3 regions of the Paenibacillus kyungheensis genome follow, and region 3 is predicted to be linked to each of the others. Evidence: riboswitches for the same ligand, from Rfam matches in the RefSeq annotation. Region 3 holds a riboswitch; each other region holds the start of a gene.
What was found. A riboswitch is a leader RNA that binds a small molecule or an ion and turns the genes downstream of it on or off. The one in region 3 is predicted to bind S-adenosylmethionine.
Positions count from the first base shown of each region.

Region 1: another riboswitch for S-adenosylmethionine. It lies ahead of PQ456_RS17995 (methionine ABC transporter ATP-binding protein); the one in region 3 lies ahead of metA (homoserine O-acetyltransferase MetA).
Region 2: another riboswitch for S-adenosylmethionine. It lies ahead of PQ456_RS15785 (2-hydroxyacid dehydrogenase); the one in region 3 lies ahead of metA (homoserine O-acetyltransferase MetA).

Region 1 covers NZ_CP117416.1:4,191,707-4,194,923, forward strand. Annotated here, with positions in the region: gene PQ456_RS17985 (MetQ/NlpA family ABC transporter substrate-binding protein) at 1-111, opposite strand, end outside; gene PQ456_RS17990 (methionine ABC transporter permease) at 245-913, opposite strand; gene PQ456_RS17995 (methionine ABC transporter ATP-binding protein) at 913-1,929, opposite strand; SAM riboswitch class I at 2,113-2,261, opposite strand; gene PQ456_RS18000 (COX15/CtaA family protein) at 2,441-3,217, opposite strand, start outside.
Region 2 covers NZ_CP117416.1:3,690,935-3,694,151, forward strand. Annotated here, with positions in the region: gene PQ456_RS15780 (FGGY-family carbohydrate kinase) at 1-195, opposite strand, end outside; gene PQ456_RS15785 (2-hydroxyacid dehydrogenase) at 167-1,195, opposite strand; SAM riboswitch class I at 1,440-1,531, opposite strand; gene PQ456_RS15790 (molybdopterin oxidoreductase family protein) at 1,757-3,217, shown strand, end outside.
Region 3 covers NZ_CP117416.1:1,551,063-1,554,279, reverse strand. Annotated here, with positions in the region: gene PQ456_RS06790 (aminotransferase class I/II-fold pyridoxal phosphate-dependent enzyme) at 1-1,150, opposite strand, end outside; gene metA (homoserine O-acetyltransferase MetA) at 1,198-2,139, opposite strand; SAM riboswitch class I at 2,277-2,410, opposite strand; gene corA (magnesium/cobalt transporter CorA) at 2,876-3,217, shown strand, end outside.

The DNA of each region.
Region 1 (3,217 bases), 2.6 Mb from region 3:
TCCGCCTTCTGTTGTTCCTGTTGCCGCTGTGTTGTCTGCTGCTTTGTTACCGCAAGCAGATACGATAGCAACCAACATAATACTTAGCAAAATCAAAGTCCATTTTTTCATCTTCTCTACCCCTTTATTGGTTTTGGATTGGTATACGTATATGATACAAATGCTGAATATTCGTGATTATCTATTATCATATAAATATTCAGCAGAATAACTACTCTGTGCTCAATCTCTTTTGTATTACCGATTATCTTCTCGAAAAATGAACCACTAGACGATCACCAAGCATTTGTAGAATTTGAACAATAATAACCATGATGACTACAGCCACTAGCATAATCGCTGTATCATAGCGATAATAACCATAGTTGATTGCAAGTGTTCCAAGTCCTCCTGCACCAATCATCCCTGCCATCGCTGTATTAGAGACTAGCGCAACAACAGTAACGGTTAAGCCTGCTAATAGCCCTGGCATTGCTTCGCGTACAAGTACGCGCGTTATAATCTGCCACAAGGAAGCTCCCATCGCATTCGCTGCTTCAATTACACCACGATCGACTTCACGAAGTGCAGTTTCGACCAATCTAGCAAAAAACGGTGCGGCAGCGATAACTAATGGTGGGATCGTTCCAAGTACACCAATCGTTGTTCCTACTAGAATTTGCGTTAATGGTAAGATCGCCACAATCAGTATAATAAATGGAACCGAACGCAAAATATTAACGATAAACGCGATGACTGCATAGAAATAACGCACCCATGCTACAGTAGAACGCCCTGTAATAAATAACAAAATGCCTAATGGCAATCCTAGAATTAATGTAAATAATCCAGAAGCGCCTACCATTTTGAGTGTATCTAAGGTCGCTGTACCGAATTCATTCCAATCAATTTGTGAGAAATCTAATTCACCCATCAGTTGATCACCTCCACATCGAGACCTTCAGCGGTCAATCCATCGAGTGTACGCTTAATATCTCCTTCTGTTCCTTCAAAGCGAACAATCAACTGTCCATAAGGTACATTTTTTAACGTTGAAATCGTTCCTTGCAAAATAGCAAAATCGACTCCAGTTTGACGTACCGTTTGCGAAAGGATCGATTCATACGTTTTATCTCCTAAGAAAGACACTTTGACAGTCAATGAATTAGGAACATTTGGTGCTGTCCATGAAGTAATTAGTAATTCAGCATTATTAGACTCATTTAAAATAAAATCACGTGTCACTTCATGCTGTGGCTTCAAAAAGACATTTGTTACAGGACCTTGTTCTACAATACCACCCCGATGAATAACAGCTACTTTATCACAAATGCTCTGAATAACATGCATTTCATGAGTGATTAAGATGATTGTTAAGTTAAAGCGCTCATTGATATCGACCAGCAATTTTAAAATCGAATTTGTAGTCTGAGGATCAAGCGCAGATGTCGCTTCATCACAAAGCAATACATCAGGATCACTAGCTAACGAGCGAGCAATGCCGACACGCTGCTTTTGTCCACCTGATAATTGAGCAGGATATTTATTGGCATGTTGCTCCAATCCAACTAGAGCTAACAATTCTTTCACTTTTTCTTTAATGTTGCGTTCCGGTGTTTTGACTAAGCGCAAAGGAAAAGCGATGTTCTCATACACTGTCGCTGAAGATAATAGATTGAAGTGTTGAAAAATCATACCTATTTTGCGTCGTCTTGCTTGTAAGCGCGCTTTGTTCAGCTTGGTCATTTCCACACCATCGATCCATACTTCACCAGAGGTTGGACGTTCTAGTAAATTAATACATCGAATCAATGTACTTTTACCTGCACCGGAGTGACCGATAACGCCGAAAATCTCGCCTTTGTCTATTTTCAAATCTATACCGCTTAACGCAGGGCTTAGATTTTTCCCTTTACCATACGTTTTAGTAATACTTTTTAATTCAATCACAGATAGGTGCTCCTTCCTTGTACTTCTTCATTCCTGCATTCATATTACATTAATCATATATAAACCATCGAATAAGTCGGATATATTCTCGCTATCATATATGTCGGTATTCACTTCTCTCTTCTTTATACAAAAAAAGAACCCTTTCGCAGAAAAGGGTTCTCTATTATTAGAGATACTTCCTTCTCATCTGCCAAAATCGCCATGTACCAATTGCACACGCCATTTTGAAGGAATTAGCACCATGACATTTTGGAAAACTACGTAATAGTTATTCCAAAATCGGTTGCCGGGTTTCATCGGGCCAGTCCCTCCACCACTCTCGATAAGAAAATATGAAAAATTCGAATGAAAATGAAAATCTTTTCTCAGTATAGTGAACTTCACACTCTTTGTCAAAGCAAAAATGAATATTTCCTAAGGAAATTAGAAATTTTTCATCAATTGTTCATCTGACGCAATCTCTTGGATGTATATTCACTTTTTGTTGCTATCTAAATAGTTCATACGGTTATACATTTTGCCCTAATTTGCCACGTGTACCACGACTTAATTGCCATACACGCACACTCATATAACATAACACACCGAACAAAATCTGAATCAACAACGTATGCAACATACTGGAGAAGAAATACCACTCAGGTATTTTCATCGTTACAATATTCAACATACCACTTAGAATCTGCATGATAATAAATACAATCGCAGTCACTCCAAGCTTACGAATACCTGGATTATACGGATGACGACGGTAGGCATAATGCGCTAGTACTGCAATAACGATTAACAAACTATAAGCGGCTACCCGATGGAAAAATGCTACCGCTACCCCACCGGATAATTCAGGTAAGATAGAACCATTACATAGTAATACGCCAGAACACCCACCTCTAGAATCGGTATGTGTGACAAAGGCTCCTGTATATACCACCATGTATGTGTAGATAGTTGCGAACCATGTTAGATTACGCATTCCTTTACTCACCGGTGGTTCATCTGGAATCGGTAAATCACCTTTTTGCTGATCCATCCGCCTTGCACCAAGCGCCATCATCGACGAACTAGCAAAAGCGATCATTGCAAATCCGAAATGTAGTGCCATGATTGGAGCAGATTGTGAAAATACAACTGCTAATGCACCCATAACGGCTTGTACCAAAACAAATAGCAATGTTAATGATGCATATACTTTAAGCTCACGATGCTTATTAAAAAAGATAAATCCGATAAAAGAAAATAATGCTGTTAAGCCTGCCAGAGCACTAATAGCTCGATGCGAATACTC
Region 2 (3,217 bases), 2.1 Mb from region 3:
TGCTACTTTAGCAAGCCCTGCAATCTGTTCCCACAGTACTTCCGGTATAAAATGACGTGCATCTGGATACTGATTGTCATTGTGATACAAAATATCAGCTCGCTCAATCGACAATACGTTACCGTTGATATCGACAACAGCTACACGAGCATTACCGGTACCGATATCAAAGACTAGATAGGCTTGTTGTGTCATCGTTAATATCCTCCAAAATCGCTTTATTATAAAGTACTTTCACTGCGGTGTTATGATGCTCAAACCACTCTATGAGTGCCGTATTCATAATTTCTACATGATGATCTTCAACTTCATAAGTGGCACCTGCTAAATGTGGAATTGCTAAAACATTTGGCAATGAAATCAGTTCATAATCTTTAGGAAGTGGCGGTTCTTGATCAAACACATCGATAATCGCTCCACGAATCTGATTTTGTTGTAATTGTTCAACCAGTGCATGATGATCTACTACTACAGAACGGGCAGTATTTACAAAAATGGCGTCTTTTTTCATTGATTGCAATAATTCTGTACCGATTAATCCTTTGGTATCTTCGGTTACAGGTAAATGAATCGATACAATATCGCTTGTAGCAAATAACTCAGCTAACGATACTTTTTGATCACGCGGATCAGGGCTGGTTACATAGGGATCGTAATAACGAATATCACAAGGGAAGCTCCGTAGTATGCCTGCTGTACGCTGGGCCACTGCTCCAAAACCAACCATACCGACTGTTTTGCCAGCCAGTTCATTGCCTTTAAACTTGAGATAAGCAGTTAAGCTACCACTTTGCCATTCCCCTGCTTCTAACCATTGACTGGATGAAATAATACTGCGTAAAAAGGTAATTAGACTACCGACTACCATTTCAGCTACAGCTTGTGCATTACGTGCTGGCGTATAGAAAACAGGAATACGACGATCTGTAGCTACAGGTACATCTACATTAGAAGGAGTTCCTCGACAGACACCGATAAATTGCAATTGAGGTACAGCTTTAATCACCTTTTCAGTAATTTGATCCAATTCTGCAATAATCGCATCTGCTCCGGTTGATTGTAATAAAGAGATTAATTCATCTTCTTGATAAGCTTGCCCATGATCTTTCCAGCAACGGTAAATGACTTCTCCAAACGTATCTGCTAGTTGTTGACGACCTTGCTCATGATAAGGGGCAGTAATTAATATTTTCATTATTCAATCTCCTTTGGTACACTTAGGTGCAGTGTTATTTAAGTGAAGCTTTAAAGTAAGAAAGTGACTTGATATAGAGAGTTCTTGGTTTGCTACTAATAACGTCATCATTTGACAATATAATCAACTGACTCACCGACAATATACAAAAAACCTCTTTCCCACATCAAGGAAAGAGGTTCGCTATCTATTCATTATAATATTCAAATCATACGAATAAAATAATGCAATAATTCATCCTGCTTTCCTATCTCCCAAGCGATTCAAGCTTGCTGGAATTGGCACGTTTTTGCCGAGGTTTCATAGGGCCAGTCCCTCCACCTCTCTGGATAGAAAATCTAATGTATGTAGTTGTCGAAAAAAACTTGCAAATCGATATCAGACACGATAAGGTATAAAACATCTAAATTTGTCGAATTCGAAATAATTTTCTTTATTCTAATTAAACCTAGTAAAAAAGTCAACATTAAATCTAAAATTTAATTTATGATAGTTTATAACGTATTCAAAGTCTATTTCTGCCATTATTAAGGTATGGGTATTACGAAAGGAGCATGATGTATGTCTAGTTATGTTGATCAACAAGATGGAGTATTTCCTTCAGTCTGCTCGCTCGATTGTCCTGATCAGTGCGGACTGCTTGTTCATAAAGAAAAAGGTAAAATTATCAAAATCGCTGGAGATCCTAATCATCCTGTTACCAAAGGGAACATCTGTAACAAAGTTCGTAATATGACAGAACGTATCTATGATACTAAGCGCCTGACTACTCCGCTCAAGCGGATCGGAGCAAAAGGCGAAGGTCTTTTTGAACCTATTTCTTGGGAAGAAGCGATTACTACAATTACTTCCAAGTGGAAAACATTAATATCCACTTCCGGCCCTGAAAGTATTCTCCCGTATAGCTTCTATGGCAATATGGGCAATCTATCTGCTGAAGGGATGGATCGCCGCTTTTTCCACCGGATGGGGGCAAGTCTTTTAGAGCGCACCATTTGTACAGCCGCTGGTTCAGCAGGTTATAAATATACAATGGGTGGCAGTATTGGTACCGATCCTGAAGATACGGTAGATACAAAGCTATTTATTTTCTGGGGCATTAATGCAGTTAGCACTAATATGCATCAAGTGACTTTAGCGCAACAAGCTCGCAAAAAAGGCGCTAAAGTTATTGTGATCGATGTGCACAAAAATCAAACTGGACGATCTGCGGATTGGTTTATTCCGATTTTGCCAGGAACAGATAGTGCACTCGCTCTAGGGATGATGCATATTTTATTTGCTGAAGACAAAGTGAATGAGGATTTTATGAAGCAATATACAGTAGGACACGAACAATTGCGTGAGCATGTAAAGCAATATGACCCTGCTACTGTATCCACAATTACAGGCGTGCCTGTCGATGATCTATATCAATTAGCTCGTATGTATGGCGATGCTAGCCCTGCTCTGATTCGTATCGGAAATGGTCTACAACATCATGATAACGGCGGGATGAATGTACGTACGATTGCCTGCCTACCTGCTATCACAGGACAATGGTTAGTACGCGGTGGCGGTGCTATTAAGTCTAATACGTTCCAACTAACATTTAATGAAAATGCATTACAACGTCCAGACTTATTGGCTAATCGCAATACTCGTTCTTTTAATATGAATCAATTGGGACGGGTATTATTAGAGGAGTCTGAACCTGTGCAATCGCTATATGTGTACAATTCTAATCCAGCAGTTGTGACTCCAGAAGCTACGCTTGTCAGACAAGGATTAGCACGAGACGATTTGTTTACTGTTGTGCACGATCTCTTTTTAACTGAAACAGCTAAATATGCAGATATCGTTTTGCCAGCAACATCTGCTTTTGAAAATACCGATTTCTATGCTTCGTACTGGCATCATTATATGCAGATTCAACAACCAGTTGTTGCTCCATATGGAGAAAGCAAATCCAATACCGAAGTATTTCGTTTGCTTGCTAAGACCATGGGTTATGAAGATGAAGCATTACAAGATAGTGATGAG
Region 3 (3,217 bases):
GATCAAGATCAGCGATCAGATCATCAATATGCTCAATTCCTACAGAAAAGCGCAATAGACGATCATCGACACCAATCGCTTCACGAATCTCAGTTGGAATATCTGCATGTGTCTGTACGGTTGGATACGTCATTAATGATTCAACGCCCCCTAGACTTTCAGCAAAAGCAATCAATTGAATACTTCGTAAAATCGGTTCAATATAACGCGCATCTTTCACTTTAAACGAAAAGATACCTGTATTTCCGCTAGATTGGCGATTTTGGACATCATATCCCGGATGATCCGGTAGTGCAGGATAAAACACTTCTGCAATCTGCGGATGATCTACCAAATGTTTTGCCATTGCTGTAGCATTGTATTCATGACGCTCCATCCGCAATGCCAATGTTTTCATTCCACGCATTAATTGATACGAATCGGTTGGGGACAATACGGCTCCGATAGAGTTGTGCAGAAAAGCCATTTCAGCGGATAATTCTTCCCCTTTGGTCATAATCAATCCTGCTAACACATCATTATGTCCACCTAGATATTTGGTAGCACTATGAATCACGATATCTGCTCCCAGTTCGATCGGACGCTGGAAAAAAGGAGTCAACAGCGTATTATCAACAATCGTCAGCAACTGATGGCTTTTCGCCCAAGTAGCTACTGCTTTGATATCAGTAACCATCATTAACGGATTAGTTGGCGTCTCGATAAATACAGCTTTGGTATTTGGTTGAACTATTTTTTCTAACGCTTCTAGATCATTGGTATCTACATAAGAAGCAGTTACTCCAAATTTGGATAAAATACGCTCCAACAGACGGTATGTGCCACCATACAGATCAAGCGATACGATCAGATGATCTCCCTGACCGAAAAGCGCAAAAATGGTCTGTAAGGCAGCCATACCGGAACTACAGGCAAATCCTGCATCTGCTGATTCTAATGCTGCCGCCGCTTGTTCTAGTACAGCCCGAGTTGGATTGGTTGTACGAATATAATCAAAGCCTGTACTTTTACCAAGAGCGGGATGACGGAAGGCAGTTGATTGATAAATCGGAAAATTAACTGCCCCTGTTATCGGTTCATTAATCGAACCGATCTGTGCCAATTTGCTTTCAATGTTAAGAGTTCGTTCGCTTGAATGATGATCCGTCATACTATAATTCCTCCTCTGAAATAACAATCGATTGGGTTGATCTCAAATTAGATACAGTAATTACCTGCTTCAGCTTTGGCACTTTCCAAATCATATGGTGTTTCTTGGTATACATAATAGTTTAACCAGTTGGAAAATAATAAGTTGGCATGAGCACGCCATGTAGAAGGCGGTGTGCGCGATGGATCATTATTAGGAAAATAATTTTTCGGCGGTGCGACATCCATTCCTTTAGCGATATCACGTTCATATTCCCATTTTAATGACAATGGATCATATTCAGAATGCCCTGTCACAAAAATTTGACTGCCATCTTTAGTAGCGGCTAGATATACTCCTGCTTCTTCCGATTCTGATAAAATCTCCAGTTCAGGAATCTTGGCAATATCTTCATGACGTACTTCGGTATGACGGGAATGAGGCGCAAAGTACAACTCATCAAATCCTCGTAACAATTTTACATTTTCTTTATTTAAAGTATGTGGAAATACACCAAAACACTTTTCAGGCAAATCGACTTTGGGAACACCGAAATGATGGTACAGCCCTGCTTGTGAAGCCCAACAGATATGCATGGTTGAAGTAACATTCTTTTTACTCCAATCAAAAATCCCTTGAATCTCTTCCCAATAGTTCACATCTTCAAAGTCCATTGTTTCTACAGGAGCGCCTGTCACAACCAGACCATCAAAGCGTAGATGTTTGACTTCTTCAAATGTTTTATAAAATAAGTTCAAATATTCAGTCGATGTATTTTTGGAAGTATGGGATTGTGCATGTAGCAAATAGATATCAATTTGAAGCGGGCTATTTCCGAGTAAGCGTAGTAACTGCGTTTCGGTTGTTTCTTTAGTAGGCATCAAGTTCAATATAGCAATTCGCAATGGACGAATATCCTGTTGAAATGCTTGGCTATCATCCATTACGAAAATATTTTCTCCAGTTAATACTTCTTTGGCAGGTAAGCTATCCGGAATCTTAATTGGCATGTTCGTTCACTCCTTGGATGTGTGTATTTCTTATCATTTCAGGAGAAAGGTTCATTATAAGTATATACAAAAATGACCTTTCTCCTGATACTTGAGAAAGGTCATTTGCGATATGTTCGCGTATATAATAGACGCCTCTCTCATCTGTCAGCAGATATTAAGTCTAGAATGATCCATCAACTTATATCTCTGCAAGAATTAGCACCGTGCGGTTATACCGCCGGTTGCCGGGTTTCATCGGGCTAGTCCCTCCACCTGCTCTTGATAAGATTTGCTTATTCAATTTAAAATAACATGTTTTGATACTTTTCTTATACCATAATTTATACTATTCTACGGTCTGCCGTCAAGTGCTGTGAAAAATGTATTAGATTGAACCGATAAATAAGTTGTTGGTAACTATATTGGTTGATTTAAAAAGAGGTTTCTTATTTAAGCTTGAAAGGCTTCCACGACCACGGTATACTTAACAAGTATTTGACGTTTTTTCATAGTTTTCATAAATATCTAAATCAAAAAGAGGTGAATTTCAAAATGGAAGGCGACCCGAGGCCCAGTTGGCAGCAGGACGGATGGACAAATTGCAGGAAACAAACGACAACCATAGGGCACTGGAGTAACGCGCCATTATTGAAAAATCTTCTCCGTTTTTCATAAATTATAGCGAAGCTTTGTAAACAAGTGTGCGGTTGCCGCTTCTTTCCCTGCTCATTTCATAATAAAGGAGTAGAACACAATGAAAGTTCGGCACGTCAATGCTGGAGCATTTACTCCAGTAGAAAATATTACCGACACACTGGTAGCACCTGAAGAAGGATTTTATTGGATAGACGCAGATTTGGAAGATTTGATTGAACTACAACCACTTTTTATGCTTCATGATCTGGCTGTAGAAGATTGCTTGAGTGAAGAAGAACAGCGTCCTAAGATCGAAATTTATGAAAGTCATTATTTTATTGTAGTCAACAGTATTCGTTTTGATAACGAAGAGATTTTTTTGCGCGCCTTGAATATTTTTCTAGGACGGCATTATATTATTACAGTGACCAAGCAGAAAATTAATGAATTGCGTGTTCTC